Regions from separate parts of the uncultured Planococcus sp. genome, predicted to be linked through region 1. Evidence: riboswitches for the same ligand, from Rfam matches in the RefSeq annotation. Region 1 holds a riboswitch; the other holds the start of a gene.
The links. Region 1 has a riboswitch for FMN ahead of Q0785_RS07935 (ECF transporter S component). Riboswitches for the same ligand answer to the same signal wherever they lie in the genome.

Region 1 (15,746 bases):
CTTCTTTCGATTTTCCGGAATAGAAAAAGGCGCGGTATGCATGATACCATGTGAAAATCCCTTTGTACTCTGTTCCTTCAACTACCGGTAAAGCATCGATTGAATACTTCTCCAATAGATCGAAACCTACTTGTACGGAGTCATTTAACTTTACTGTATGGCATTTTTCTCGTTTGACCATTGCACTTTTAACAAACATCTGCTCGCCCCACTCTCTATTCTCTACTCATTATTCCCTATCCGGCTGCTTTTAATCAACCGCCTGCTCACGGCAAAATAAGGGTTTGTCCAGGGCTGATGCTGTTCGAACTCAACCCATTAGCCTGTTTGATTTTTTCCACTGCTGCAGCCGCTCCTGCTGCCCCGTAATTATTGACGGCGATTCGATACAAGGTTTCGCTGGATTGAACGACATAGGTTTTACCGTTTGCACTAGGAGCTTCCTCTTCTTTATCAGCTTCAGCTTTTGCTTTCGCTTCTGCTTCTGCTTCTGCTTCTTTCTTTGCCTGGGCTTCTGCTACGGCCTTCGCTTCAGCATCGGCTTTCGCTTTGGCTTCAGCGTTTGCCTGAACTTCCGCTTCTGCAGCTTTCGCCTTCGCTTCAGCATCGGCTTTCACGGCAGCTTCTTCTTTGGCCTTTGCTTCTGCTTTCGCGGCAGCATCAGCCTCTTCTTTTTCAGCCGCTTTTGCAGCAGCTGCTTCTTTTTCTGCAGCTGCCTTGTCTTTTTCAGCTTTCTCTTTTGCTTCTTTTTCTTCATCTGCCGCAGCAACAGAAGCAGCTGACGGTTGGGTATTCATCTCAAAGCTTACTTCATTTTCTGCGGGTTTAGCTGTCAGTGTATCGTCGGGTTCGAATAAGAAAGCCACATAAATCAGCAAAGAAACCGGAATTAATATAAAGATAAAAAATAATGCAGGCATCAAGAGACTTTTGCTTTTTTTGGTCTTAGGCTTTTGTGCCTGCCGTTGAGCTGCTCTCGACAATGCCGAATTTTTGTCCACCGATATTTCCTGTCGATTCTTCTCAATCGACTCATGATAACTATTATTCCCCATACATGACTACCCCTATCTGTACTAATATATCTATTATGACGAAAAAAGGCTCATTTGTAAATGTTAGTTAATGAGATTCTTATATAGGTAATATTACACGTAAACGGTCTTGCCATTCAAGGGGTAATTGCTTTTCTTTTGAATCTGAATAAGCTTCAAAGACAGTGTAATCAATTCCATCGTTCACACAACAATTAACCGGTTTGTCTAAGAGCTCCTGATCAAAGCATTCGATAATATAACTCCGCAGACAGTCTTCATGGGATAGAAACTCACGGATTTTCGCAGCTTGCTGCCTCTTGCCGCTTCTCAACAGTTCCATTTGCCTGATGACACCTTCCAAGGGCAATTTTGTGATCCAATAAGAGAGTACACGAAACGCAGTTTCCCGGACAATCCCCTGGTCGATTAAGTACGTCGCCGCACTGCCCTCGCGGTAAACCGCTTCGATTTCATGCTGAGTCGGCAAATCGTCCATGACCAGGCTTTCGAGCAATGCTTCGTCACCTTGCGCATAAAGCAGCGTAGCCAAAGCCGGTTGGCCATCTCTTCCGGCTCTTCCCACTTCCTGGACATATCCTTCTATGGAAGTCGGCAATTGAAAATGGATGACATGGCGAATATTCGGGATATGGACACCCATCCCAAAAGCATTCGTGGAGCAGATCCATTGCAATTCACCATTCTGGAATTGCTGTTGGACAAAAACCCGATCCTGATGCTCCATTCCTCCATGGTAGAAAGCAGAGGAAATACCTTGTTCTGTTAAAAGCATCGACAGTTCTTGGGACTTTTTTCTAGTGCCTGCATAAATAATTCCGGGACCATTGAATTTTCGAATAAAACCCTTCAGAAAATCCAGCTTTTCGCGGCTATCCTCAAACTTTTTTATATCGTAGACAATATTTTCCCTGTCCATAGGATGGCAGTAAATATAAGGTTGTTTCAATTCAAGGTATTTCTTTATTTCTTCCGTAACTTTGTCCGTAGCTGTGGCAGTCAATGCCAGTACCTGGGGGAATTTTAAGGTGGGCAGGATTTCTGAAATCCGCAGGTAATCCGGTCTGAAGTCAAAACCCCATTGTGAGATGCAATGGGCCTCATCGGCTACCAGCAAGGAAATCTGGAGCTGTTGAAGCTGTCTTTTAACAAAAGGCTGAACCAGCATCTCCGGTGATATGAAAATAAACTTATAAGAGCTCAGGCTGCTCCAAATCTTCTCTTTATCTTCCGGCTTTAGAAATGAGTTGATGGCGACAACTGATTTCTCACCCATTTTTTTCAGTTGGGCGACTTGATCCTGCATCAGCGACAGCAATGGGGATACGATCAAGACACTGCCCGGCAAAAGTTTTGCTGGCAACTGGTAACAGATTGATTTCCCCATTCCGGTCGGCAACAAGGCGATGACATCATCGCCGGCCAATACCCGCTCAATGATTTCCCGTTGACCTGGTCGGAATGAAGAGAAACCATAGGTGGAATATAATAAGTCATCCAGAGTCATCCTTGTTCCTCCTTAATCGCCAGAGCCAGACGTATTTGAAAATAGCTCGCCTCCGGTAAATGTTCTTTGATTTCACGCAATCTTTTTGTTTTCTGACGTCGGCTTTCGGCAATAATCGCCTTAAATAATCCGGCATCCACGAATGGCGTGTAATTGAAATATGGATCATTCATAGCCAACTCCACGAAATGATCTTCGATGGTACTGGATTTCAATTGGCGAAGAGAAGCGATCTGTTCCAAAGAAAAGCCCCTCTCAAAAAGTTTTTCTGTGCGCTGTGCAGACTCGGTTAACGAAGATTGCTGAATGATGCCTTCCATAAGTCCGGTCAAGAGTGGTAGCTTGGAACGTTCAATCACCGCCATCCAACCATGCAGTGTTTCTACAGCCATCAATTGGACATCCATGACGGACAGGTTTTTGGAAGCTGCAATTTGCTGCCACGTCATACCGCTCAATCCGAATCCGGATAAACGCTCCATAACGATCATTTTATGTGTTTCAGATACAGCCGTATCGGTTAATGTAATTACAAGTTCTTCTTTAAAGCTTTGAGCCACTGTCAAATCACGAAAACGGATCCGGTTTAGATAGATTTTTACCCAGCTTTGTATTTCTTCATTGCTGACAATTGGATCAAAGGTATTTGCCCGTTGGCTGAAATGGGAGAAAGTTTGAACAATTAGTGACAAACGGCTAAAGAAAAGATTTTCATTGCCCCTGTATTTCCAACCGTTCAATGGCGACGCTCCAATATCCAAGTCCAACGCTTTTTCGGATAGATCGACCACTTGATCATTGGCCAACAAATAACCTTGTGAAAACAAGCTCTGAATCGCTCCGTCATAGGCTTTCTTATCTAGTTTTGGCAGCACACCGAAATAAGGATAAAGGCCGAAATAGCCGATATCCTGTATCGTTTGCCCAGACTTCTTTCCTTTTATCAAATGATAAGGGGAAGAGATGGTCCGCTGCCGATTAACGGCCTTCATAATGGCCAAAATGAGTTCGGTAAATAACAAGCTTGTGCCCCCTAGCGGTTTTGGGTTGAAAAACTCCTCAAACACCTTTAGAATAAATACGATAGCATAACTGAACTTGTTCGGAGATAAAGGAGAGGAAAACAATATGGCTAAGTATACCATTGTCGACAAGGATACTTGTATCGCTTGTGGTGCTTGTGGTGCTGCTGCACCTGATATTTATGATTACGATGACGAAGGAATCGCTTTTGTTATTTTAGATAATAACATGGGAACAGAACAAGTTCCAGACGAACTCGAGGAAGACATGGAAGATGCATTTGAAGGATGTCCAACAGATTCCATCAAAGTTGCAGATTCATCTTTCGAAGGCGACCCTTTAAAATACGAAGACTGATTCAACTAGAAAAGGCGTTCGGGAGGTTAACCTCCCGAACGCCTTCTTTTTTGATTTTAATGTAAAGTGTTTTGGCTTTTCTCTGTCCAGGCTTCAGCGCCCAGCTCTTTGGGTCATAAGTCAACCCAGCGCCGTGGCAAAGAGCGCCACTCTGCTGGTCTGTCTTATGCCCGGCAGAGCTACATGGGCGCTTACTCTTTTCTATCTATAGATAAATAATAGGAACGCTGCTTTTCGATCCACGTGTGCATGCTGCTGAACATCAGTAGGACGACCGCAGTCAAGAGCAGGCCTTTTATTAAGTTAAACGGTAAAATCCCCAAAACGATGGTTCCGAACAATACACTGCCTGTTTCAGCTGGCATGTTAAGGAAATACGTGTACATCGGCAGAAAGACCAGGTAATTTAAAATACTCATACCAATCGCCATGGATAATGTACCGACTGCCAATCCGAAAGCCATGCCTTTTTTGGTTGCTACTTTGTGATAGATAAAATAAACCGGCAAAATGAACAGCAGACTCGTCACAAAATTCGCCATGTGCCCAACCGGAACGCCTGTTGGACTTCCTGCAAATAACCAATCCAATGCGTTTTTAAAGAATGCGACTAAAATCCCTGCGACCGGACCCATTGTAACGGCTGCAATCAATGCAGGCACATCACTGAAATCCACTTTCAAAAAAGCAGGTAAAGCGGGTAGCGGAAAGTTGAAAAGCATCAAAATAAAAGAAATACTGCTCAACATCCCAATGACGATCATCGTTTGTAACTTCTTGTTCTTCATATTCCTCTCTCCTTGTCGTGATTCACCAGAAGAAAGGCTTGGACCCAGCATCTACATATAAAAACCCTTAAGCAACAAGCACTTAAAGGAGAAAAGGCACACTTAATAAGCGTTCCGTCTACATGTAAACGACAAACGTCCGCACCTTCACCTTCTCCCATCCAGACTATACTGTCGGCTTTGGAGTCTCACCAAATCCTGCGTTTTACGGCTCGCGGGCTTATGAACAGAGTTCAATTACCGCCGGTAGGGAATCGCACCCTGCCCCGAAGATGAATCGATATTTTGTTATGGCCTAATCTTAGTATAAAAAAGAGGCATTGTAAACAGATTTGTTTACACCCCCTCTTATTACTGCACCGGCCAGTCCAGCAGGTTTGGCGCTACTGGAATCGGCAATGGTTGGCTAAAGTCAAATCCATTCCAGATTTCCGGTTTCAAGCCTTTCACTTTCACTTCTTTATCAAAAGCATCAGCCGTCATGACTAGGCTTTCAATCATCCGGACCGCTTCCAACTGGTCCATCAAACTCAGGTCGACTGTACCTTCGAACTCAATCTCTACCAAGTCTGCCGTCTCTGCCACCTGAAAATCCAGGTCTGCTGGAATGGTGGGCTGATAGAAATCGTTCGGGCTGTCTGCAAGTGCTTTAATTGCTTCACTCACTTCTTCAAACGGCATATCATAGCCAGGCACAAGGTAAATCTGACCATTTCCAGCTGAAAATGAATAATAGGCAATATTGTTTTGGTCTGGAACGAGTGGCTCCATTTGCCCAATTTCAGAAAACTCCGCGGGTGATCCATCATCATTGACCACTTCTATTACAGGTACCTCTGTAAATGTCTCTGAAAGTGTATTGAGATAGACACCGATACTGGCAGATGCCATGTCATATTGATGGTCCTGAGGCAACATATGACGGATGCCAGAAGATGTTTTTTCCAACGTTCCGACATAAGGATGATATTCGTCGAATCCTAGCTGCGTTTCATCAATATCATCGGCGTATTCCTTATACAAATCAACGGAGGAGGGTGCGATGTCATCAAAAGCTGCATCAACCTGGTCACGCGGGATCAAGAAAGAGACCGGTATTACGAACGCATTATCAGTCATTCCAAGTGTCATGAGTACCTGATCACCGATCGACTCTTCATAAACTGCTGTGCGCAATGGAACTTCTACCTGCGATGTTGAAAATTGACCCGGTTCTTCTGTTCCGGATTCTTCATCAGCAGCCATATCAGCAGCCCCTTCTTGTCCATTTCCCTCAGTTACAGCCGTGGACTCTTCTGATTCGCCACTTGAATTTTCTGGATTTTGAGCGCTATCCGCTCCGTTTTGGCTGATGATGGAAGCCACCATTATGCCAATGGTTATAAATGCCAATGCCGCTACCAATAATGGAAGCCATCTTTTCGGCCTTTTTTGGACCTTCTCTTTTTGGAGGAGACGATTATAAACTTCTTCTTTTGTCCGGTCATCTTTTATAGTGGGGAAATCCTTTAACAAATCTTCGATAGTCTCATCGGTCCATTTGCTATTCGGCATTTTCTTCTCCCCCTTCCCTGGCTATTAATTTTTCGCGCAAGGATTTGATTGCGCGGTGCTGTGTGGTCTTTACTTTCCCTTCAGTCCACCCCAGAACATCAGCAGTCTCTGCTATCGACAAATCTTGGAAGAACCGCATGATGATAACCATTTTCTGGTCTCCCGTACAGGTATCCAATGCCTTATACAGAAGGATTTTATCTTCGTTCAATAATGATACTTCTTCAGGAATCCGGTCAGACGAAACCAATTGCTGTGTTTCCCAATCAAAAAACTCCATCGAGTGTTTTTTACGTACTGCTGTTTTTCGGAAATGATCGATCGCTACGTTTTTGGCAATCGAAAAAAGCCATGTTTTCTCAGAGCTTTTCCCTTCAAAACGGTCATATGCCCGAAAAACACGGATGTACACTTCATGCATCAAGTCTTCTGAAAGATGCCTGTTTTTCACCAGATAAATCAAGAATTGAAAAACGTCCTGGTGATATTGTTCATACAGCCGATGGAAAACGGAGTCATTCAATATACTCCCCCCGTTCTTAAGATTAGTCGTCTCTGTCTATAGAAAGTTACATATTCTTCAAAGGAAGTAAAAAGACAAATGAAGTTCCCTGTCCCATTTTACTCTCCGCATAGATTTTGCCCTCATGCGCCTGGATGATATTACTGGCAATCGCCAGTCCAAGGCCAGTTCCGCCTTTGCCGAGTGTTCTGGCCTTATTCGCTTTATAAAAACGTTCAAAGACGAACTCCAGATCTTTTTCTGAAATTCCTACCCCATTATCATTAATGGATATTTTCGCATACTCCTGTTGTTGTTCGACACGAACCACCACTTGCCCTCCTTCGGGTGTGTGGCGGATCGCATTATCTATCAGATTGGTCATAACCTGTTCAATTCGATCTTGATCGATTTCACTGGCTGACCAATCGTCGATTGTCGTTTCGAACGACAGCTGGACTCCGTTCTCTTTAGCAATTTGCGAGAATTTGAGTGTCATGCGCTCGATTGCACCATTCAATTGGACAATTTCTTTGTAGAGCCTCATATGACCGGATTCCATTCGTGCCAAATTCAATAGATCGGTGACTAAACGCCCCATCCGCTGCGATTCTTCATAAATGATTTTGGTCATTTCACGTCGTTCTTCCTCTGTAGCCCCGACATCGTCAAGAATCGCTTCACTATATCCCTGAAGCATGGCTATCGGAGTCCGTAACTCATGGGATACATTGGCAATAAAATCTTCTCTGAGTTTTTCCAAACGGTGCTGCTCCGTCATATTATGCAAAACGGCAACAGCTCCCCGTATGGTTTCACCACTGTATAAGGGGCTGAAATTAATGGCGTAATAAGCACCTTCAATCTCCAGCTCCTCCTCGATCTCCTCTTCAAAGCCGAGTACATGATCGAGCATATGAAGCATTTCCGGCGGCAGCGGCTGCGCTTCAGTAGCGCCCTTTTTAAAGACCCACTGCTGCAATAATTTCTCTGCTGGCGGATTACTCAATAAGATGGTTTTATCCTGATTAAAAGTGATGACTGCATCAGCCATCGATGTCAAAATACTGGATAATTGTTCTTTTTCCTGATTGATCACTTCGACATGATGCTTTAGTTGTCGGCCCATTTGATTGAATGCCGTAGCCAATTGACCGATTTCGTCGCTTGAAGTAGCTCTTACTTTAGTGTCAAAATTGCCTTTCGCCAATTCAAATGCACCTTCCCTCATTTTCCGTAGAGGCGATGTAATTCGGGAAGACAAAAAGAACGCAAAAAACGTCGTCAGCAAAAGAGCGATGAATGCCGACAGGAAAACGATATTGGTCGTCCGTTCTGCAGTACGGTCCATCACTTCCAATGATTGATAGATAAATACGACCCCATGCTGCTCTTCTCCAGTCTGCAATGGACTTGCCAGGACAATATAGGACTCCAGACGGTTCTGTTCCGTCAATGAAGGCAAAAGCATTTCCTTCATCACTGTTTCACTAGTTTCAAATACCTTTTGAAAAGTAGGTTCATTCAATATTTTTTCACGCGTTTCCGCGCCATTTAAGCCATCATGAATATAATAGCTGCTGTCATATGGCTCTTCAGCGATAACCGCATTGGTTTCTGGACCGATGACATCTTCAATGATCCCCAGCGCACCGGACACTTCTTCATGGTCGTTGAAAATATTCGCAATCATATTCGCTTCGCTGTTCAACGCTTCTTCCACTGTTTCACTGTGGTAGTTTCCAAGAAACTCCAAAAGCAGAACTGTCACTATAAAAAGGACAAAGGAAACGAGAAGCAGGATCGTAATCCAGAGCTTCCCGACGACACTATTCCATATTCTATTCATTTCCTACCTCAAACTTATAGCCTACGCCCCAAACGGTGACGATCATCTTCGCTGCAGACTCCGACACGCGGTTCAGTTTTTCACGTAAGCGCTTGACATGTGTATCGACAGTCCGCAAATCGCCGAAAAAGTCGTAATGCCAAACTTCTTTCAGCAAATGCTCCCGGTCAAATACCTTATCCGGTGCTTTTGCTAAAAAGTATAGTAATTCATATTCTTTTGGTGTTAAGTTCACTTCTACGCCATCAGCAGTGACCCGGTGCGCGTCATGGTCTATCGTCAGATGGGGAAAGACAACCAAGTCTTTTGAGACTGTTGAATTGGAAATCGGCGAATAGGCGGATGAACGCCGTAATATCGCTTTGACACGCAACACCACTTCTCTTGGACTGAAGGGTTTGACAATATAATCATCCGCTCCGGATTCAAAGCCTTCCACACGGTTGGCTTCTTCGCCTTTTGCGGTAAGCATGATGATCGGTGTCATTTTCGTTTCACGCAATTCCGTAGCAACTTCAATACCATCTTTTTCAGGCATTATAAGATCGAGCAGAATGCAATGGTAATCTTTTTCCGTCGCCATTTCCAGCGCCTGGACACCATTCTCAGCTTCTTCCACCAAATATCCTTCACGCTCCAGATACATCTTCAGCAATCGCCGAATCCGTTCCTCATCGTCCACTACCAATACCGTAATCTCTTCAGACATGCTAACCCCTCCAACTTTCTTCTGTTATGTATCATTGTACCGATAACTATGTCAAAAATAAAGAAAAGCGCAAGCGCCGGCCAAATCCAGAGGCCGAAACACCTGCACTAAACAAAAAGCCTTTTCCGTTTCCGGAAAAGGCTTTTATCCATCCTGCTTTACGCGTAAGAATGCAATCCGGCAATGATTAAATTAACAGCAACCAGATTGAACATGATGATCACAAAGCCGATAACAGCCAGCCATGCGGATTTTTCACCTTGCCAGCCTTTGCCTAAACGCAAATGAAGGTATGCTGCATAGAATAACCAGGTGATCAGAGCCCATACTTCTTTCGGGTCCCAGCCCCAGAAACGGGACCAGGCGATTTGTGCCCAAATCATGGCAAAAATCAATGCGCCCAGTGTGAAGACCGGGAATCCGATAATAATGGCGCGATAGCCGATTTCATCCATCAATTGCAGATTCACATTTTTGACGAATGGTTTCAGGAGAGCTGCAATGCGTTTTCTTGAAATCAGACGAATCAACCAATAAAGAACTGTTCCGACAATGACAGACCAAAACACAGTCGTAAGTTTGCCGGCATGAACAAGTGCAGGTGTTTCGATAAGAGGTGTCATCGCTTCATCCGTCAAAGCCACATATTCGTTCATACCAAAAATCGGCGGCATTGAGTAAGTGATGGCAGCATCTGCGCCTTCTTTATCCACGTAGGTAAACTCTGCTTCGTAGCCTGTGGCCGAGAAGAACGTGCTGGCTACTACAAAACCGAGAACCAGTACCAGTGAGTACATGATGGCTTCAAGCCAGAAACGCTGCTTGGATCTTTTGGTAAGGTCCACTACTTTCAATAGATAGATAAGCCCGGCAGCAGCACTGATGGCAAGAATTCCTTCTGCAATAACTACTGTACTGACATGGATCGCCAACCAGTTTGTTTGCAGTGCTGGAATGAGCGGGCTGACTTCGCTTGGGAACATACTTGCAAATGCGATGATCAATAATGCGACAGGCAATACAATCATGCCAAGAACCGGCGTTTTGTATAGGATATACAAAATAATGAATCCGCCGACCAATGTCATGCCGAAAGCCGTGGTAAATTCGAACATATTGCTGAGTGGTGCATGTCCGGTTGCACCCCACCTTGTAAAGAAATAACCCAGATTGGCGATGAAGCCAATTACAGTGATGGTGATGGCAACTCTGCCCCACCGTTTTTCTGATTTGAACGTTCCTTCTTTATTGCCTTTTACTGCTCCTCCGAAAACAAATGTCGCAATTAAATAGGCAATAAAGGCAACGTATAATAAATTTGAGCTTAAATCGGCTAAATTCATGACAATGCTTCACCTTCCTTTTCCGCTTTCTCTGCTTTGTCGATTTCATCCTGCTGGTCTGTGTAAGCGGGCAGTGACGCATGTTCAACAACTTGATCAAGATCTTTCTTCAAACCGAACCAATTCTTATTGGTATGTCCAGCAAGCAAGATTGTGCCATCAGCCTTTTGCTGAATCCAGAAACGGCGATGGTTAAAATACATCCCTTGCGCTACACCGATCATAAAGATTAGACCGCCAAGTCCGAGAATCGGCAGCGTGCTGTCTTTTCGAACTGTCAGACCTGAAACATCCCGTGTTTCTACACTCTGGAAAGCTAATTTATAGTCATTTTCACCTAAAGGTTCCACCGTGTTTTGAATCGTAATAAAGCTCGTTTCTCCTTCAGGTGTTTCAGGAGTAGTCAGTTCCACCAGGAATCCAGGATTGTTCGGCAACGGGGTTGCGGTTTGTGGTTCTCCGTCTTCAAACCCTGAAAAATCCGGGTAATAGCCAAGTAATTCAACAGTTGAACCACTTTCAAGCTCATAGGTATCTTCCGGATCAATCAAATCGATGGTCAGTTCACCAAGCGATTCGTCCGTTTCTTTATTGGTCAAAGCGAAGGTCATCGCTTTCAGCTCATCCAAACGATAATCCATCTGGTAAATAGCGTAGCCATCAAATTTCAACGGTTGGTTGACTCGGATTGGAAATTCTTTTACCACTTCCTGGCTGTCATCAGCACCCGGCAACGCATCTTCCGGTTTCTGATACAACACAACATCTGTCTGATAATTTTTCGCTACCGTGCCGACACGATCCAGAGCTTCGCCGAACACTTCTTCTTCGCCTTCACCTGAGTAATTTTCCAATTCGAAGTTCTTGCTTTCCAGATAGTATCCAGGCACTTCAGGAATGGCTCTGGTTTCACCTTCACGCAGCCACAGGCTTTCGTCTATATAGAAACCGGGAATCATACGCAGCATGACGCCAAACAAGAAAATAATCAGGCCGATGTGATTGACGTAGGGACCCCATCGGGAAAAACGCCCTTTTTCAGCTAAAAGCCCATTTTTATCCGTGCGGACATTGTATTTCAATTCCTTCAATTTCGTCTCAGCTTTTTGCAGCGTATCTTCTGCTCCAGGACCTTCAGCATAAATACGCTGTTTGTCCATAAAGCTTGGATGGCGCAGCACCCTCTGATTTTTCAACGATTTATAAAGAGGGACGAAACGGTCTAAACTGGCAATCACCAACGAAATTGCCAACATCCCAACTAACGCGATAAACCAATAGGAGCTGTAGAGGTCATGAAAACCAAGAAAATGATAGACGCGGCCAATACTGCCATAAGTATCTGCATAATATTCCTGAATCGCAGTTTCTGTAGTCGCAGGTACAAACGCCTGCTGTGGCAAGATCGTACCGATGGCTGCAGCTATCAATAGAATGACAATAATGCTGACGCCTACTTTTACGCTTGAAAAAAAGTTCCAGATTTTGTCGATAATGGATTTATTGTAGGTTTGGGAACGTCTGGCTGTTCCTTCGTAGCGCATATCCACCAGCTTGCTGTTTTGATCTTTTTCAGTCAAAGACCGCCCGCACGATTCACAGAGCTTCGTGCCGGGCGGATTTACATGACCACATTGACATTGTAAATTTTCCATCCAAAAAATCTCCTTATTCAGGTTTGATTTCTTCCATAAACCCTTCAATATCCTCTTCAGTCATTTCACCTGTAATGATGCGCTGAATATTTCCTTCCGGATTAACAAGCACTGTGGTTGGCAATGGCCTGATGTTATAGGCCGTCATCACACTTTTTGTTTTATCAATCACTACTGGAAAAGACAAACCGTATTGATCAGCGAAAGATTGGACTTCAAAATCTGATTGAGCAATGTTTACTGCGAGCACTTGAACGCCATCATTTGAGAAAGCTTCATATTGCCGATCCATGGCTGGCATTTCTTTTGCACATGGTTTGCACCAAGTACCCCAGAAATTCAAAAAGACTCCTTGGCCTTCATAATCCGATAATTTATGGTCATTGCCTTCAAGATCCACTAAGGCAAAATCAGGCGCTTTGTCACCGACTTCAAGCAAGCTGACATCCTTGGCCGTTGCACTGTTATAGATGGTGTAGCCGATCGCGGCAACCAGTATCGCCAGGATGGCTGTTCTCATCACAGCTCTTCTTTGCTTCTTGCTGTTCTTTTTTTGTTTGACCTGTTCACCCATACTTGTTCCTCCTTCGAGGGATATTATGCAAACTTAATTATAACAAAGTTTAAACAGTCACAAGTCTGGAGTTTTGAAGTGTTTGTGAACGTTAGACGCGCTTGCCCGTTTCAGCCAAAACGCGCAAAAGTTTGACTTCATGCGCAGAAAGCTCGCGCGATTCACCCGCGTTCAAGCCATGCAGTGTCAGGAAAGCGAATTGTTCACGGCTCAATTTCTGAACCGGGTAACCGATTGCTTCGAACATTCTGCGGACTTGGCGGTTTCTGCCTTCATGAATAGTGATCTGCACAATCGCTTTGCCCGTCTTTTTATCTCCAGACAAAAGCTTCACTCTTGCAGGGGCTGTCATGCCATCCTCGAGTTTGATGCCACGTTCCAATTTTTTCAAATCGTCTCTTTCCGGGATCCCTTTTAAGCGGGCTACATAAGTTTTGTCAATTTCAAATTTCGGATGGGTCAGCATATTGGCGAATTCACCGTCATTTGTCATAATCAGCAAGCCGGATGTATCATAATCCAGACGCCCGACCGGATAAATCCGTTTTTCGATATCCCCAAAAAAGTCCGTGACAACTTTCCGGTTTTTATCATCAGAAACAGCAGAAATGACACCGCGTGGCTTATACAATAAATAATAGACTTTCTGCTCTTTTTCAAGCTGAACGCCTTCCACTTCGATCTTATCCGTGCTTGAAACTTTGACTCCCAATTCTTTGATCGTTTTTCCATTGACTCTTACTTTTCCATCCAAGATCAATTGTTCCGACTTACGTCGTGACGCCACTCCTGCATGTGCTAGTACTTTCTGTAATCTTTCCATAAATAAGTTCACCTCATTAGTATTTTTTTCGAAAAGCCTACGTGCTCGCTCACCCTACTGGGATAAACGCTGCAACAGAATAGACTGGAGTATGCAATTGCACATTTCCAGACATCCCTGCCAAGTACTGCAAATGGTTTACAATAACTCGATATGCCGTTCGTTCCTCTCGGAATTATGTCACATTTCACAAAAAAGCGGAAGCGCTAAGCTCAAAAGAAAAGAAGACTGTCAATGGCTCAGCCTTCAGAGAATCTCTATACTTTCACTTCTTCTTTAAAAGTCTGTTGAAAATTTGTCATAAAAAGATCTGCGTCTTCATCCAGATCATTCATCGCTTCCTTAGGCAGCGGAGGCAGTTCATCCAAGTTCTTCAACCCGAAATAATTCAAAAATTCGTTGGTTGTGCCATATAAAATGGCGCGTCCTGTCCCTTCAACCCGACCCGCTTCCTGAACCAATCCTTTCGCCGCAAGGGTGTGCAGCGCTTTCTCGCTTTTTACTCCGCGCAGATCCTCTACCTCCACCCGCGTAATCGGCTGCTTGTAGGCAATGATTGCCAAAACTTCCAAAGAAGCTTGAGACAATGCTTGGACAGTGGGATTCTCCACCAGTTTTTGAATCGTTTCAGCTACTTCCTGCTTGGTTACCAGCTGAAAAACTCCTGCCAGTTCTTTAAGGCAGATGCCGCTGACAGATTCAGCGTAACGTATCTCCAACTCCACGATTCCTGCTTGTAATTCTTCAATCTCCGCTTCCGTCAAAAAATGGAGCTGTTTCATCGTCAGGCCATCATCTCCTGCCACAAACAGCAAAGCCTCTATTTTACTCGAAAGATTCGTCTTCATATTCCCACTTGTCCTTTCTCAGTTCCACCATCAAGTCCGTGAAATTGGTTTCCTGCTCAACCCCAACTACTTGCCGCTTCATCAATTCCAGAATGGACAAGAATGATACCACTAAAACGGTTTTGTCATCAGATGGAAACAGATTACTGAATGACGTACGTCCTTTTGATAACTTCAATTGGTTGACGATTGAAGTCATTTGATGTTTGATGGAAATTTCCTGTCTTGCGATCCGCGCAGATAATGGTGCTTTCAATTGCTTACGGCGAAGCATCTTCTGAAATGCCCCGAGCATGTCATAAGCATTCACTTCGAGATCGACCTGTTCGTACGGAATGGCTGCCTGTATTTCCGATAAATCCATGGGGGCTTTCGTAAAAATGAATGAGCGTTTACTTTCCAACTCTTTCAACTTCTCAGAAGCATCCTTGAATTTGCGGTATTCGACAAGCCGTGATACCAACTCTTCACGGGGATCCTGTTCATCGAATTCATATTCTACTTCATCCAGTTCCCCTTCATGGACAGGCAGCAGCGTCTTGCTTTTTATCGCCAGCAAAGTTGCCGCCATAACAAGGTACTCGCTTGCTTCATTTAATTCCAGGACTTGCATCGCACGTATGTGTTCCATATACTGTGAAGTAATCTGTGAAACAGGAATATCGTAAATATCAATTTCCAAACGGTGGATTAAATGCAATAATAAATCTAGAGGACCTTCAAACGCCTCTACTTTTACTTCGTAAGACATGATTTTACCACCTGACTGTTAAAATACTCATTGTTCCCGATTAATGGGCAATTAACCTTTATTATAGTAGAAAGGGGATCAAAATGCATCCACTTCAACATCCGCTGTTTATCCAATACATCATCAATTTTAATCAAGAAAAAGATTTTTTCGAATGCCACGAAGTTGGCGAAGAATACTGGAAGTCCATCGCCCCCAAAGATAAGATGCATCCACTTACCGGCTGGATCCAGTTGGCAGTCGGCATGTACCATTGGCGAAGAAGCAATTATCCGGGAGCTTTGCGCTCGTTTATCCGTGCAAAGGTCAAATTGGCTTCAGGCGGCGTTTGGGTGGAAGGATTTGATCATGAAAAGCTGATCGGTATCTTAACGGAATCGATTGAAGCTGTCACAGAACGCAAACCTT
Region 2 (15,746 bases), on a different contig from region 1:
AATGCTCCAGGAAGTTGCCAAATTGAAAAAAACCATGGACAAGTAGTTTCTCCATGGTTTCAGAAGCCAGCTAAAGCTGGCTTTTTCTTATTTGGCGTTTTCCAGCAGCAACACAATATACCCTTTATCCGAAATGAAGTTCCAGTCGAGGAACACTTCCGAAATAGGTTGCTCAAGAATAGCTTCGATGCGTGTCTGCAATAATAATCTTCGCTCCAAAGGGCGCTTCACTAATTTCAATTCCTCGACAAAGCCGCCATGGATCAACTCTTTTTCGATTTCAACAAAAATTCCGGACCGCTCAATCAATAGTGTCCGGTTGTTTAACCAATACAGCTCTGTCGATTCAGGTGTTTTTTGTGCTTTTCGGCTGGCTTCATTCACTTCTTCACGAACGCTTTCAATCTGAATAGCTGAATCCCATGCAATTTCTTTTGCTCCAGACTTATCCGCCATGATCGCCAATATCATCCCGGTTTGATCGTCTAAATTCCAGTCTGCATATACCTCTTCAACTTCCAGATTTCCAATCTTCCATAAATCCAATTTTATATCCGCTGCCAACTGGTTCATCAATAGGTCACGCGTCTCCAACACCCTTCGATGCTCCTGCTGTTTCAGCAAAATCCTTTCAGTTGGAGCCAAAAATCCCCGAAGGTGTATAGAAATAAAAGGAGGTTTGACTGTCACGAATACTGATGTAGGCCCTTTTCCAAAATGGTCACGCAATAAGGTGGAAATATAGCTGCCGACTTCAGTGTGCAGTGTTTTTTCTTTGGACATGTTTAGCTCTCCTTTTATTGTGCGGCTGTAAGATTCCGACTGTTTGTTATTGTTCAATTGGCTTCATTATACGGGATTATCATAGGCTTTTAAAGAAATCGAAATAAGATAATGGGATTTTGACTTCTTATTTCTTTATTTGGGAAGAAACAAGCGATTTTGTGAAAAAGTTTAGGATTTTTGAATCAGGAATAAGGTTTTTCATTCGTTTCTTTGTTTGGTACCGGTAAAAAAAGGGTATTATTTGGAAAAAGCTGCACTGCTTTTTTCTTTTATCTGCTTGCTTGACCAAGAAAGGAGGATTCCATGCCTTCATCTACAGTCAAAACCGTTGACTACACAAAAGAGAAAAACCGAAGAGTCCATGCTAAAAGAAACGTCTGGTCAGGACTCTTATTTGGTATCGGTTTAGTGGCGTTTATCGACGAAGCTGTATTTCATCAGTTGCTGCACTGGCACCATTTCTATGATCGGTCCACGACAGATGCAGGCCTAGTTTCAGATGGAATTTTCCATGCTTTCAGCTGGTTTGCGACCGTAGCTTCCCTGTTTCTTTTGGCTGATCTCCAGCGGCGAAAAGCCTGGTGGCCCAAGCGATGGACAGGCGGCGTGCTGGTTGGTGCTGGAGCTTTTCAACTTTACGATGGCATCATTCAACATAAATTATTAGAGCTTCACCAAATCCGTTATGGTGTGGATTTGTTGCCGTATGATCTTGTTTGGAATATAACAGCGGTAATTTTGCTTTTGGCTGGAATAGTTCTGCTATGGCAAACCCCGAACACTCCAGTGAAATCAAATGGCAATCGGGAATGAATCTCGAATTTTGCAGTCTTTTATCAAGGTGTGTGCCTAGAATTATCATCACTAAGGGGAACATCCGCTTTATCTTTCGTATTTGCCTTTTAAAGGAACGAATAGGACTTCATTTAAAAGAGTGGTGTGGGTTCTGCCATCCGAATCCTTTTCAATCAAACGGAGTTCCTGACTGAAGGAGTTTCCGACCGGAATAACCATCTTTCCACCCTCATTCAATTGTTCGAGCAGTTCTCTCGGCACTTCGGAAGCCGCGGCGGTGACCATGATCCGGTCGAAGGGAGCATGTTCTTCCCACCCTTCACTGCCATCACCCAATCTATAATGAATGTTCTGGAAGTCCAATTGCTCTAGCCGCTCTTTTGCGCGCTTCTGCAATTCCTCAATCCTCTCGATGGTGTAGACAGTTCCAGAAAAAGCTGCCAGTAAAGCGGTTTGAAAACCTGATCCTGTTCCCAGTTCAAGTACTTTCTGTTTTGGCTGAAGGTCAAGTGCCAGAGTCATTTCGAGAACCAAAGATGGTTGAGAGATGGTTTGTTCAAAGCCGATAGGCAGGGCTTGGTCGAAAGGGGCCAGGTCTTTGTTGGCGTCCATAAAAAAGCTGCGGTCCATCTGTTTGAAATAGGAAATGATTTCTTTTCGTTGACTGTTCATTACTTTCACCTGCTTTCTTTTATTGGAGCTGCATCAAACTGAATAGCTGAGCCATGCATTTTCTGAGCAGTCTTGTTACATTAATTTTAAGGAAATCATTGCGAACTGTATAGTAATTGCTACGGAGGTCGATGTCTTTAAAGAAGGGGTGATTATGATGGGATTTCAGCAAATGGCCATTGGAAAAATCGAAGAAGGGCTCCATCAAAATGGTCGGCCACTGGAACTCGCCACACTCGGGATGGGCTGCTTTTGGGGACCGGAGGCGAGGTTCGGGAGCATCCCTGGAGTCGTCCGAACGCGTGTCGGTTTTGCAGGCGGGACGCTCCCGTCTCCTACTTACCGCAGAATGGGCGATCATACGGAAACAGTCCAAATTGAGTTTGATCCATTGATGATCAGTTATGCAGAGGTGCTTAGGGGATTTTGGCAGAATCATTATCCGAATCGTGATAATTATAAAGGGAGACAGTATATCTCTTTATTGCATTACCACACAGAGCAGCAGCGGAAAACGGTTGGCATAATCAGAGAAGAAATGGAGCTGCAGTTGGGGGAGCCGATCGAAACGGAAATTTCATCTTACAGCCAATTCACTCTAGCCGAGGAACGTCATCAAAAATACTACTTGAAGCGTTATCCTAAAGCATTGGAACAGACAGCTGAGCTTTACCCGGACCCGGCATTTCTTACGGACTCAACTTTCGCTGCCCGGTTAAATGGATTTGTGAAAGGCTTCGGTACAAAAGCCGGTGTGCTGGAAGAAATAGGACAGTGGAGCATTGGGGAAAACGAAAAGACTTATTTGATCGATCTTTTTTCAACGATGAAATGGTAGAGAGACGGGGAGGAAGGCTCTGTTGCAGCTGAATTTGAAGAGCCAGGAGGGATACTGTGGATTTACTTCCGACAGACTATGTGGAGATTGTCACCCGGTTGCTGGCAGCCGCTTTTTTCAGTGGGTTGATCGGCATTGAAAGAGAAGCAAAAAAACAGCCGGCGGGTCTCCGAACTCATTTATTGGTGGGAATAGGTTCCTGTCTTATGATGATTTTGTCCATAACCGGTTTTGATTCCTTCATCAACCGTGACAATAGCACAATCCGTTATGATCCAGCGCGTATCCCTTCCTACGTCATCAGTGGGATTGGTTTTCTGGGTGCGGGGACAATCATCGTTCATCGCGGCTCGGTGAGAGGGCTGACGACAGCAGCTTCAGTATGGGTTGCTGCCGGTTTGGGATTGGCTATCGGGGCAGGAATGTATTTTACTGCATTTTTGACGACTGCTATTGTTTTACTGACTTTGTACGGATTGTATCAGATTGAAAACAAGTTTTTTAAAAGGCGGCTGCAGAAATCTGTGACAGTGACGGCCGAGGATCGAGATGTCTTGTTTGCTGAGCTGGTCGCTGTGTTTGAAGAATTGCAAATGGACATCTCCGATTTTCAGATTGAGAATGCTGTGTCTTACGGAGATAAAAGCTTTTCAACCTATAATTTTATCATCAGTGGAAGTAAGGTTGATAAGGAGATCAAATTAGTCCAGAAGCTGCAAGAAATTAAAGGGGTAAGAAAAGTGAATTTGTAAAAGGGAGAAAAACCGAACGAACGCCGTCTTCGGTTTTTTTTTGCGTTTCGCAAAAAAGGGAATGATGGCGAAGGCAGAGAACATAGAACTATAACGATCTTTCACAAATATAAAGAAGAGGTGACATCCAGTGGATCAAACAACTTTGATTTTGGCATTGTTGCCAATCCTTATCATCCAATTTGCTCTGATGATTTTTGCATTGGTAGACTTGATAAAAAACCCAAATCCAAACGGTCCGAAATGGATGTGGGGCATACTTATTGTTGTTATTAACATTATTGGACCCATCCTATACTTTGTCATTGGGAGGAGAAATTATTGAACATCGTAGAAGTAGAAAGACTGACAAAACGTTATGGACAGGAAAATGCAGCTGAAGAACTCTCTTTTGTATTGGAAGAAGGTACGGCCACGGCTTTGATTGGTCCGAATGGAGCAGGAAAAACGACAACTTTATCGATGTTGGCTGATCTCCTGTCTCCGACAAGTGGGAAAGTCACGATGGCCAAAGGGCTGACAATCGGCTTTCTTCCTCAGTATCCGCAATTCTTTCCTTGGTTGACAGCCCTTGAATTTACAGAAATGGCTGCCAAACTAAGTGGCGTTGAAACAAAGAAAGCGAGATTACAGGCAACGCGCACATTGGAATTTGTAGGACTCGGAACTGCCTTGACTAAAAAAACCGGAACTTTTTCAGGAGGGATGAAACAGCGTCTGGGTCTTGCGCAGGCCATTGTCCATCAGCCAAAACTGCTTCTTTTGGATGAACCGATTTCAGCTCTGGATCCTACCGGACGCCGCGAAATCATGGATTTGTTGAAATCCCTGCAACAGGATACGACAATCCTGTATTCGACCCACATTTTAAACGACGCGGAAGAAATGACGGACCAATTGCTATTTATGAAAGACGGGCGGCTGATTGAGCAAGGTTCGTTGAATGAAGTCAGAAATCGGCATGCCAATCCACGCATCCGAATCCGGCTTCAAAACCATGCCCAAGCGTTGGAGTTTGCTGAAGGACAGGCATGGGGTTCTGAAGTTAAAGAGAATACCATCTTTCTTCCGGTTCAGGAAAGCGGCCCAACCATGCTTCAAGTGCTTCAGGTTTTGGCTTCTAAAAAACAGGATGTTCTAGGCGTTGAGTTTCAAACGGCTTCATTGGAAGAAATCTTTTTAAAGGTGGTTGCTGGCAAATGAAGCATTTCGGAATTTTGATGCAAAAAGAGTGGCGGGAAAATGCGCGGAATTATAAAATTTACTGGATACCTGCTATTTTTATCCTTTTGGGAATTACAGAACCTGCAGTGAATTACTTTCTTCCGCAAATACTTAAAGCATCCGGCGGCTTGCCGGAAGGTGCGGTTTTTGAAATACCGACCCCAACACCGGAACAAATTTTAATGGCGGTCCTTCAACAATTTCAAACCATTGGTATGGCTGTGCTAATTCTTGCGTATATGGCAACCATAGCTGGGGAACGGAAAAGTGGAACTGCAACTCTATTGTATGTGCGCCCACTCTCTTTTTCCGCTTATTTCTTAAGTAAGTGGGTGGTGGCGGCTGCCATTTCCTTGGCCAGCGTTTGGCTCGGTTTCTTTTCGGGCTATTACTATACACTGTTATTTTTCGGAGAGGTGGAAATCATCAAGCTTCTTCAAATGATCGGCTTCTATAGCTTCTGGGTATTGCTCATCCTCACCATTGTTTTAGCTGCAAGTGCCGCTTTGCCTAACGGTGGACTTGCCGCTGCTGCCGCATTTGCTCTATATGTGCTTCTTCAATTAGCCGATGGTCTTTTCGGAGCGAATTGGTCTGTCTCACCTGTCAAAATCCCTCAGTATGCAGCAACTTGGCTGACAGGGAACCCGGATATCTCCAGCCTCTGGGGAGCCGTCGGAATTGCTGTTGTTATCATCTTGGTTTTATTCGGTTTCGGCAGCTGGACAGCTCAGAAAAACAAAGCTAAAACCAAAGTTTAATAGGGAAATGAATCGGATAAAAAGCCGCAAGGGCTTCACTGGAATATGTGCTTTTCTTGGAGACAATTGGTAACGAGACGGAAAGGAGCTGGAGCAATTGCTGCATCATGTAGAACTTAATGTTTCAAGTTTACCGGAAGCTAAATCGTTTTACAGCGAGTTGTTGCCGCCGCTCGGGTATGCCCTGTTTCAGGAATGGGAAAAAGGCTTCAGCTACAAGTCAGGTCCTACATATATCGTGTTTGTACAAACGGAGGAACAATTCATCCAGATTCCATATCACCGGAAACAAACGGGGTTGAACCATTTAGCCTTTCAGGCGGCTTCACGCGTGCAAGTGGACGTGATGACTCAAAAAATGAGACAATGGAGAGCGCAAGTCCTGTATGAAGATCTTCACCCTTATGCAGGTGGTCCAAATTATTATGCGGTTTTCCTTGAAGGTCCTGATCGCTTGAAAATTGAAATCACAGCACCAGGTGAAGTGAACGTCCATGCATAAGGAAAGCCTGGAGCGTTTTTGGCTGCGCCGCCAAAAGAAAAGATGGGGTATGATAACCCCATGGACTGAATCAGAATCGAATAGAGGTTAATTTTTATGAAGAAACTTGCAGTATTCTTACTGCTCGCGCTAGTGGTGTTGGGTGGAATCTGGAGCAGCAATAAGTGGGTGCAAACCACTGAATATACAATAGCATCGGATGAGATGCCGGAAGCTTTCGATGGAGCAAGAATTGTTCAGGTATCCGATTTACATAACGCGACTTTTGGAAGAAATCAATCGTCGCTGATTGAAAAGGTTGAAGCAGCTGAACCTGATGCCATTTTTTTGACAGGAGATCTTGTGGACAGCAACCGCTATGATCTGGATGCCAGCTTGGTTTTGGTGGATGCCCTTGTAGAAATGAGTGAAGTCTATTATGTGACTGGCAATCATGAAGTGGCTTCCAATAAAGTAGATGAAATTATGGAAGCATTGCAGGACCGAGGTGTCACGGTCCTGGCGGATGATTCTGTCGAATGGAGAAAAGAGGAGGAGTCAATCCAGATTGCAGGAATCGATGATCCGCTCATGGAACCTGATTTCCATGAAGAAGAAGTCACTCGGCATAGCCTCGATCAGGCACAGCTGACGGACGATTTTACATTGTTGCTGGCACATCGGCCGGAATATTTTCCTATCTATGCGGAAAGAGGCGTAGATGTCGTCTTCTCTGGCCATGCTCATGGGGGACAAATCCGTATTCCTGGAATCGGTGGGTTGATTGCTCCGGGGCAAGGGTGGTTTCCTAAAGTGACGGAAGGAATCTTCGAAAAAAGCCAATCGAAAATGGTTGTCAGCCGCGGACTTGGCAACAGTACTTTTCCTGTCCGTATTTTCAATTTGCCGGAAATCGTTGTTGTAACACTGGAAAAAGGATAAGCGCAAGATGGATTGTGGATTATATGCTGACTGATGTCTGCCCAATCAACGGCAGCTGACCAGGCTTGCCGGTTTCAAGCCGATCGATGATTAGTGAACGCAAACAGGGAGGCTGCTAAGTGTGATCAAGAAAAAAGAAGTTTCATTGCACCGTTATTCCTCAAAAGTGTCAATCGACTATGATCTGCCATCAGATCAGCTGGAGTTTACACGGTTGCCGAAAGAAATTGTGGAAAAAGATGCCAAAGATCCATTAAAGCATTTCATCATCATCAAAGCACGTGGAGAAGATGCCGGATTTTTTGAATTGGATGAATCGGAAGACCGCAAGAAATACTCAGACAACCCGAAAGCATTGTTGTTGAGGGGGTTTTCTGTGAATCCGAAATTTCAGGGCAGAGGCATCGCGACCGGTTCAATCTATGCATTGCCTGAATTCATGGAATCGGAATTCCCTGATTTTGATGAAGTGGTGCTGGGGGTCAATGCCCGCAATATACCAGCTCAGCGCCTATATCAAAAGGCAGGGTTTAAAGACACAGGCAGACGGATTATGCGCTCTAAAGGCGAGCAATATGTTATGTCCCTGTATACAAAAAAAGCCAAGTGACAGCAGAAATGCTGCCGCTTGGCTTTTTGCGTTTATTCGAAATAAAGGTGCCTATGCAGACTGCAGCCTGGATTGAACGGTGAAGAACAGCTTGGACAAATAGATGTGCAAGCTAGATATTCATCAACAGACAGTTCGTATCCGCAGGTTCCGCATAAAACCGCCTTTTCATGGAAACGGTCCCTTGGCCAAACCTGATGCTTTCCGCAGCCGGCAGCCTCATGGCATTCGAAGCATGGAAAATAGTCCTGGCAGCAAAAGAACTTGATGGCGATGCGGTCTATGGGGGAATGGTAATGGGCACAACGTGTTTCGGCATCTACTTGAATGCCTCTCACTCTTTGATGATGAGCCATATCAAATCTTCCTTTCTGAAAAGGGCATAGAACGTATAAGCTGAATCCTGAAAATCTTCACTGGTTGTTTCGGGTGCTGGTTTGCAGCGCTAATTGAAAATAATCACTTCGATTTATAGGGTTCAGTATCTTTCTATGCTACTATGAAAGGGACGAAACTACGAATCTAATTCTTCGGGGCAAGGTGAAATTCCTTACCGGCGGTGAGCAGGAAACTGCAAGTCCGTGACCCGATTGAGCGAATGCGGACATAGGCCACTATGTTTTGAGCGCTCAAGCGGTGGAGCTGGTGAAATTCCAGCACCGACAGTTACAGTCTGGATGGGAGAAGAATTCAGAGATCGGCTTCGTTATGTGCCTCTTCTTTTCAATTAGTTGAAATTGAAAGGAGGAATTTGTATGACCAAAAATTCTTTTCAGGGACCAGTCCCTGAAATCACGATGCGATCATTTTTAATCCCGCTCCTTTCCTTCAAGGAAAATGGGCTTCTTCAAGGTAAGAAAAACTGCCGGAAAACCGGCAATCCTGAAAAAGAAGCAGGGCACATGTACATTTATTTATGGATACAAAACCTTCTGAGCAACCCTTTCCTCACCACCCATACGCCCCATGGTGGAAAGCACCCAAAAACTTGTACGGCCCCAATTGAATACAGTCTGGCAAACAGAACGGAGGAGTGTGCCTAAATGTTTACAGGTATTGTCGAAGAAGTCGGCCATGTCGCTTCAGTCCGCACTAAACCCCAGGCTATGGAATTAACGATTTCCTGTGCGCTGATCTTAGAAGACATTAAACGCGGAGACAGCATCTCCATTAATGGAGTTTGTTTGACTGTCTCTACATTCAGTTCCAGCACATTCACAGTCGATGTCATCCCGGAAACGGTCAAGTCTTCGACGATGATCGGATTGAAAGCAGGCGGACGTGTGAACTTAGAACGTGCTATGCCAGCTAACGGGCGTTTCGGCGGCCATTTTGTCAGTGGACATATTGATGGCGTCGGTACGATCCGTTCAGTGAAAAAAGAAGCGAATGCTGTGACGAAGACAATTGAGCTCAATCCCCAGCTGATGAAGTACATGATGCTGAAAGGTTCCATTGCAGTCGATGGAACTTCATTGACGATTTTTGCGCTTGGCCATAATACGGTGACCATTTCTTTGATTCCCACAACACAGGAAGATTCGCTGTTAGGCGAAAAAGGCATCGGCGACAAGGTCAACATCGAATGTGATCTGTTGGCGAAATACACCGAACGTGTCCAGACAGCAGAACCGAAAATCAGCAGAAGCTGGCTGGCGGAAAATGGATTTTAAAAGGAGGCGTTGAAGAGATGTTCTACACCGTAGAAGAAGCCGTCGAAGATTTGAAGAATGGCAAAGCCATCATTGTCATCGATGATGAAGATAGGGAAAATGAAGGTGATTTTATCGCATTGGCAGAGTTTGCTTCACCTGAGATCGTCAACTTGATGGCGACTGAAGGAAGAGGGCTGATCTGTGTGCCAATTGCCCAATCCATCGCCCAAAGTTTGCAGATCGGCCTAATGACCGACCATAACACAGATGAATTCGGCACTGCTTTCACCATCAGTATCGACCACAAAGATACAACGACGGGAATCAGTGCTTTTGAACGCTCCCACACGATCACCAGTTTAGTGAAAGCGGATGCGAAAGCAACAGACTTTAAACGTCCTGGGCATATTTTTCCATTGATTGCGAAAGATGGCGGGGTGCTTGACCGCACTGGACACACCGAAGCTGCTGTCGATTTGGCGAAGCTTGCGGGATCACCTCCTGCAGGCGTCATATGCGAAATCATGAATCCGGACGGCACAATGGCGCGTGTGGACGATTTGCTGAAAGTGGCGGAACGGCTCGGCCTTGGCATTCTCACGATTAAAGATCTGGTATCCTACCAGCAAAAAAAACAAAACACGACAGCCTACTAATCTACTAGAGGAGATGGAACTGAATGACTGTACATTTTGAAGGATATTTAAACGGTGAAGGACTGCGGATCGGCATAGTTGTCGGACGTTTTAATGAATTTATCACGAGTAAATTGCTGGGCGGCGCGGAAGATGCTTTGAAGCGCCATGGTGTTGGAGAAGATGATGTCTCTATTGCCTGGGTGCCAGGAGCTTTTGAAATTCCGCTTGTAGCAAAAAAAATGGCGATGAGTGGAAACTATGACGCAGTCATCACTTTAGGGACAGTCATCAGAGGCGCAACTCCTCATTTTGATTTCGTCTGCAGTGAAGTCGCGAAGGGAGTATCAAGAGCCAGTGACCAAGCCAATATCCCGGTCATCTTTGGAGTCTTGACGACGGACTCCATTGAACAGGCAATTGAGCGTGCAGGAACAAAAGCCGGCAACAAAGGCTGGGAATCAGCAGCGGGTGCCATTGAAATGGCAAATCTGATGAAAAAATTATAATACAGCACTCCTGAGCTTTCGCTCAGGAGTTTTTTTGAGGTTAAAAGGCTGAATTTGGGGAATGGAAAGTATAACAGCAGTAGGACTGATGAATCAGAATGAAGCTGACTACAGAGAAAATAGTGAAGTGACTGAAGGATACTTCTGAAGAGTATCTGAATGGGGAAAATTGAATTAGGGGGAGAGTTATGGACAAGACCATCTATTTAATCAGGCATTGCCAGGCGACCGGACAATCTCCGGATGCAGAATTGACTGAAGCGGGAAGAAAACAAGCGCAGGATTTGGCGGAGTTTTTGAGGGGACGGCAGGTGGTCCATTTTATTTCCAGTCCGTTTACACGTGCCATCCAATCCATCGAACCGGCAGCAGACCAGCAGGATTTGCCGATTGAAATCGATGACCGCTTGGCAGAACGCGTGTTAAGCACTGAAGATTTGCCTGACTGGATGGAAAAGTTGGAAGAGTCTTTTGGGGATGCAGATTTGAAATTTGCAGGAGGCGAATCGGGAAAAGAAGCAACGGCCCGAGCCATGGAAGTCTTGAGTGAAATGAAAGATAGAACCGCAGCGGTGACCCACGGGAACCTGCTTGGGTTGCTGCTGAAGCAGATCGACGAAAGCTATGGGTTTTCGGAGTGGAGAAAACTAACCAATCCGGATGTCTATGAAGTGACTATAAAACAAGGGATACCTTCCGTGACACGTATTTGGAGTTGATTCCATAAAGTGGAATGCAGATCTTCCATATCTGAAAGTTGGAGCTTGACCGCCTTTAAAGCAAGGCAAAAGAGCCGGCAGCGTTTAACTTGCTGCCGGCCTGAAACGCGTCCGCTTTTGCTTTACCCTGTTATTAAACAGGCTGATTATTCAAGCGTGTTTCCTTCATTTGGAATGGGATTGTTTTTCAGCATGCCAGCTAAATGATAGGTATTATAGGCGAGGCGCTGGATGGCTGATTTTGTGAACTCGTTGTCCCGGCCAGCATCCATATAGGAATCGCCGGGACCGGCTTCACCTACCCAGTATGCATCCACGTTCGGCGGGATGACGAAGCCGATATGAGAAAGTCCATAGAGAATGGAAGCCGCTGAATGTTTGGCTCCATCTTCATTTCCCGTTACAACGGTACCGCCGACTTTGTTATAGAAAATAGCTTGTCCTTTGTCATTGGTAACGCTGCTGCTGCCGTAAAGGCGCTCAATTGCCTGCGTGGCCAACGAGCTTTTTTCTCCGAGCCATATGGGGGTACCGATGATGACAATGTCAGCAGCTAATACTTTTTCCAGGATCTGCGGCCATTCATCTCCCTCGCCCATGTCTTCCTGGACGCCATAGGCTATGGAATAATCAGCCAAACGAACAATTTCAGATTCTACCCCCAACTGATTATAATGGAATTGAACATCATTGATGAATCCTTCTGTATGAGAAGGTTCCTTTGAACTTTTTAACGAAGTATTAAGAAAAAGCGCTTTTAATGTTTGCATGGTATCGCTCCTTTTAGGTAATCAGTCTCTATAAATTCAACCGAATCCGCTGCTGATCAGCGAAATAGCAGTTCAACTTATACAGTCCTCTATTCCCGTTAGAAAATAATATATGCAACATCCAATTCGAGTATTCGTCTGTAGAAAAGAGGTGTTCCAAATGAAAAAAACCGATTTGCTGCCATATGGCCTCATTTTTCTTTTGTTATTGATTAAAGTGAGCGTTTTTCGTGTGCTTATTTTTGATTCAAAATCGATTTTGCATATCATACTGATTGAATTCCCGATGTGGGCTTTTCTGCTGTCAATTATTTTAATACTCGCTAAAAATCAATTGTGGCGGGCGGTGTGGCTTTTCAACCTGTTGGTTTCCGTCATCTTTTTTACAGTTACACTTTATATCCGCTATTATTCCACGATTCCTTCTTATTACGATCTGCAGCAATTGACGCAGACCGGCTCTGTCAGCAATACCATTACGATGCTGTCGACTCCATGGGATCTCCTCTTTTTCCTGGACGCTGTCCTATTAGTATTCATAGCGCGGCGTTGGAAAAATCCTGTGAAGTTTACAGGATTGAACTACATGGCTGTCAGTACGGCGGTGATTTGTACGGTGACCATTGTTTATGCACTTCAACAACCAATCATCGACGTTTCCTATTTTGCAAAAGAAAATGGTTTCCTGCAGTCTCAGATAGCCCAGTTGTATAACCGCTCCAATGAAACTGCACACGCTTCCTCAACCAAACTGTCAGCAAAAGAGCTGGAAGAGCTTAAAGGCAATAAATATGTGGAGATCAGTGAGCAGGAAAGCTTTGGAGTTGCCGAAGGCCGCCATTTATTTGTCATTCAAGTGGAATCCCTGCAGAATTTTGTCATCGGGCGGAGCTTGAATGGCCAAGAGATTACACCGCATCTAAATGAGCTATTGAGTGAAAGTGCTTATTTTTCAAATGTCTTTCAGCAGGTGGGGGCCGGTACAACCTCTGATGCCGAATGGATGGTCAATACAGGCTTGTATCCGGAGGGGATGATTCCCACGGCCAATAGCCTGACAGGTAAAGAAGCACCGTCATTGGCACGGACCTTGAAGGAAAAAGGCTATGGCTCTGCCACTTATCATGCTGACGATGTGGCGTTTTGGAACCGGGACGTCCTTTATCCAGTTCTTGGCTACGAGGAGATTTTTTCGATCGAGGAGATTCCGGATATCAAACAGGTCGGTTTCGGCCCAGCCGATGAAGTGCTGTTCGATTTTGCAGCGAATGAGCTGCCTCGGCAGCTTGAGGCTTATGAACGCATCTATGCCAATATCGTAACCGTCACCAGCCATACACCATTCGAAATGCCGGATGATATGCAGTATCTGAATTTGCCAGCTGGGTATGAAGAAATGTACATTGGGAATTATCTGCAATCGATCCGCTACGCAGACGAACAAATTGGTGCATTTATTCAGGCACTGAAAGACCAGGGCATTTATGATGAGTCCCTGATCGCTATTTTTGGAGACCATTCAGGTATGCATGGTACGCTGGTTACTGATGAAGACCAACGCTTGTTAAGCGGCTTTTTAGGACATGATTACTCACTGAAAGACCAATTCACCATTCCACTGATTTTTACAGGAGGGAACTTGTTTGAAGAAACTGAAATGACCCGCCTCGGCGGCCAGGTGGATATCATGCCGACGCTTTTGGCCTTGCTCGGCGTTGAACATGGCGAGCCGATGATGGGGCATAACCTGTTCCAATATAAAAAGAATCTATTGGGCATGCGCTATTATTTGCCGGGAGGGTCTTACATCCAGTCGGAACAAGTGTATAAAGCGCCGGGAGCGAAACTGCCGGAAGTTTTGTATGACCTGAAAACCATGAGTGAACGCGCAAAAAACAGCGAAGCGAAAAAACATATCGATGATACGGAAACGCTGATGAATTACGCGGATACCTTATTGAAAGGGTATATCGAGGAATGAATTCCTCAGTAGAGCGTAAGCCGTTATAATAGAATGTAAGTAAGAGATGAGGGGGAACCGGTCTATGGTAAAAGAATTTGAAAAAGAGGTCATTCAGGCGATGGACAAAATGTTTGAAAACGAAATGAAAAAAGTCAATGACGCGCTCGAACAGGAGCTGTTGATTTCGTTGATCGGTGAAGTGAATGCCGGTAAGTCATCCACCGTCAATAAAATCATTGGAGAGGATATCGCCAGCACCAATCCGATGCCGGGAGAAACGGTCAGTGTAGATCCTTACAATATCCGTGGACTGGAAAACATCAAATTCATGGACACACCGGGATTGAATGATCCAAATGACGAAAACCCTAAAAAAACGTTGGAGTTTGTCCAGAAATCCGATGTTGTGCTGTTTTTCCTGAATGCAGCAGGCACAGTGTTTTCTGAAAGTGAAAAAGAGAAATTCCTTGAAATCGAAAAACACAATAAAGATATTTTAATTGTCTTAAATAAAATCGATGCGGCTGAAAATATTCCGTCCATCGTCCAGTTTGTCAAAGAGCATACCGCCCATAAATATAAAGTCATTCCGATTTCTTCGAAGACAGAAGAAAATTTGGAAACCTTAAAGAAGGAAATCCTTTTTTTGCTCGAAAAGAAGGGTAAGGACCTGCTCTTCGCCAAAAGCATGAAAGAAAAATCCTCTGCTGCTACACGTTGGATCATAGGCGCCGGCGTTTCGGCAGGTGTCATCGGTGCATCGCCGATTCCGGGTTCTGATGTACTGCCGCTGACCACATTGCAGGCAGGGTTGATCATCAAATTATCAAATCTATACGACAAGCCGCTGACTAAAAAAGCGGCAAAAGACATGATTGTCGTCACAGCTACGCAGACCATCGGGCACACCATTTATCGCCAGGCGCTGAAATTCATTCCCGGAGCAGGATCCATCATCGGTGGAACTGTGGCTTCATCCATGACATTGGCGCTCGGTTATGGGGTGAAATACGCCTATGAGAATAATATTGCCATTGATTATGATATGATCGGCGATTTGTTTGAAAAGCTGAAAAATCGAGAGAAAAAAGCCTAAGAGTCGCTGAACCGCCCTTCGAACCTTGAAGGGCGGTTTTCAAGTTGCTTGCGTCTTTCGGATTTGTCATTTAACTTTAGGAGAAAGATAGTCGGAGGTGCAGGATGAAGATATTGGTAGTGGAAGATAATCCGAGCGTCAGCTCCATGCTTGAGCTGTTCTTCTCAAAAGAAGGCATCCAAGGTGATTTTGCGGCTGATGGGCTGGAAGGTTACCGAAAATACAAAGATGGCAACTATGATTTGCTGATACTGGACTGGATGCTCCCAGGAATGGACGGCATAGCGTTATGCCGCAAAATCCGCGAAGAAGGAAACGCCGTTCCCATCATTATGTTGACAGCTAAGGACAGTGAATCCGACCAGGTCATCGGCTTTGAAATGGGGGCGGATGATTACGTGACCAAACCGTTCAGTCCGCTGACCTTAATGGCGCGCATCAAAGCGGTCACGCGGCGTACCCAGAAAACGGAACCTGTATCGGATCTGATTCAAACCGTCCATTTCATTGTCAATAAGGAAACACGGGATATTATCAA

Region 2: linked by a shared signal. The riboswitch ahead of Q0785_RS00350 (hypothetical protein) and the one ahead of Q0785_RS07935 (ECF transporter S component) in region 1 are both predicted to bind FMN.

The regions. Positions count from the first base shown of each region.
Region 1 is NZ_CANMXD010000004.1:259,383-275,128, forward strand. It holds gene Q0785_RS07910 (CBS domain-containing protein) at 1-199, opposite strand, end outside; gene Q0785_RS07915 (LysM peptidoglycan-binding domain-containing protein) at 267-1,055, opposite strand; gene Q0785_RS07920 (ATP-dependent DNA helicase RecQ) at 1,135-2,562, opposite strand; gene Q0785_RS07925 (helix-turn-helix domain-containing protein) at 2,559-3,584, opposite strand; gene Q0785_RS07930 (ferredoxin) at 3,691-3,942, shown strand; gene Q0785_RS07935 (ECF transporter S component) at 4,134-4,730, opposite strand; FMN riboswitch at 4,876-5,008, opposite strand; gene Q0785_RS07940 (hypothetical protein) at 5,082-6,284, opposite strand; partial or broken gene sigX (RNA polymerase sigma factor SigX) at 6,274-6,816, opposite strand; gene Q0785_RS07950 (ATP-binding protein) at 6,854-8,635, opposite strand; gene Q0785_RS07955 (response regulator transcription factor) at 8,628-9,344, opposite strand; gene ccsB (c-type cytochrome biogenesis protein CcsB) at 9,503-10,687, opposite strand; gene Q0785_RS07965 (cytochrome c biogenesis protein ResB) at 10,684-12,342, opposite strand; gene resA (thiol-disulfide oxidoreductase ResA) at 12,356-12,916, opposite strand; gene Q0785_RS07975 (pseudouridine synthase) at 13,008-13,739, opposite strand; gene scpB (SMC-Scp complex subunit ScpB) at 13,997-14,587, opposite strand; gene Q0785_RS07985 (segregation/condensation protein A) at 14,565-15,338, opposite strand; gene Q0785_RS07990 (DUF309 domain-containing protein) at 15,422-15,746, shown strand, end outside.
Region 2 is NZ_CANMXD010000001.1:49,846-65,591, forward strand. It holds gene Q0785_RS00290 (Na-translocating system protein MpsC family protein) at 88-783, opposite strand; gene Q0785_RS00295 (DUF2243 domain-containing protein) at 1,090-1,599, shown strand; gene Q0785_RS00300 (protein-L-isoaspartate(D-aspartate) O-methyltransferase) at 1,669-2,253, opposite strand; gene msrA (peptide-methionine (S)-S-oxide reductase MsrA) at 2,411-3,091, shown strand; gene Q0785_RS00310 (MgtC/SapB family protein) at 3,148-3,843, shown strand; gene Q0785_RS00315 (PLD nuclease N-terminal domain-containing protein) at 3,974-4,168, shown strand; gene Q0785_RS00320 (ABC transporter ATP-binding protein) at 4,165-5,046, shown strand; gene Q0785_RS00325 (ABC transporter permease subunit) at 5,043-5,828, shown strand; gene Q0785_RS00330 (VOC family protein) at 5,926-6,330, shown strand; gene Q0785_RS00335 (metallophosphoesterase) at 6,427-7,251, shown strand; gene Q0785_RS00340 (GNAT family protein) at 7,373-7,861, shown strand; gene Q0785_RS00345 (CHY zinc finger protein) at 7,894-8,217, opposite strand; FMN riboswitch at 8,384-8,554, shown strand; gene Q0785_RS00350 (hypothetical protein) at 8,617-8,904, shown strand; gene ribE (riboflavin synthase) at 8,905-9,534, shown strand; partial or broken gene ribB (3,4-dihydroxy-2-butanone-4-phosphate synthase) at 9,552-10,154, shown strand; gene ribE (6,7-dimethyl-8-ribityllumazine synthase) at 10,196-10,660, shown strand; gene Q0785_RS00370 (histidine phosphatase family protein) at 10,849-11,379, shown strand; gene Q0785_RS00375 (flavodoxin family protein) at 11,526-12,149, opposite strand; gene Q0785_RS00380 (LTA synthase family protein) at 12,310-14,130, shown strand; gene Q0785_RS00385 (GTPase) at 14,195-15,208, shown strand; gene Q0785_RS00390 (response regulator transcription factor) at 15,313-15,746, shown strand, end outside.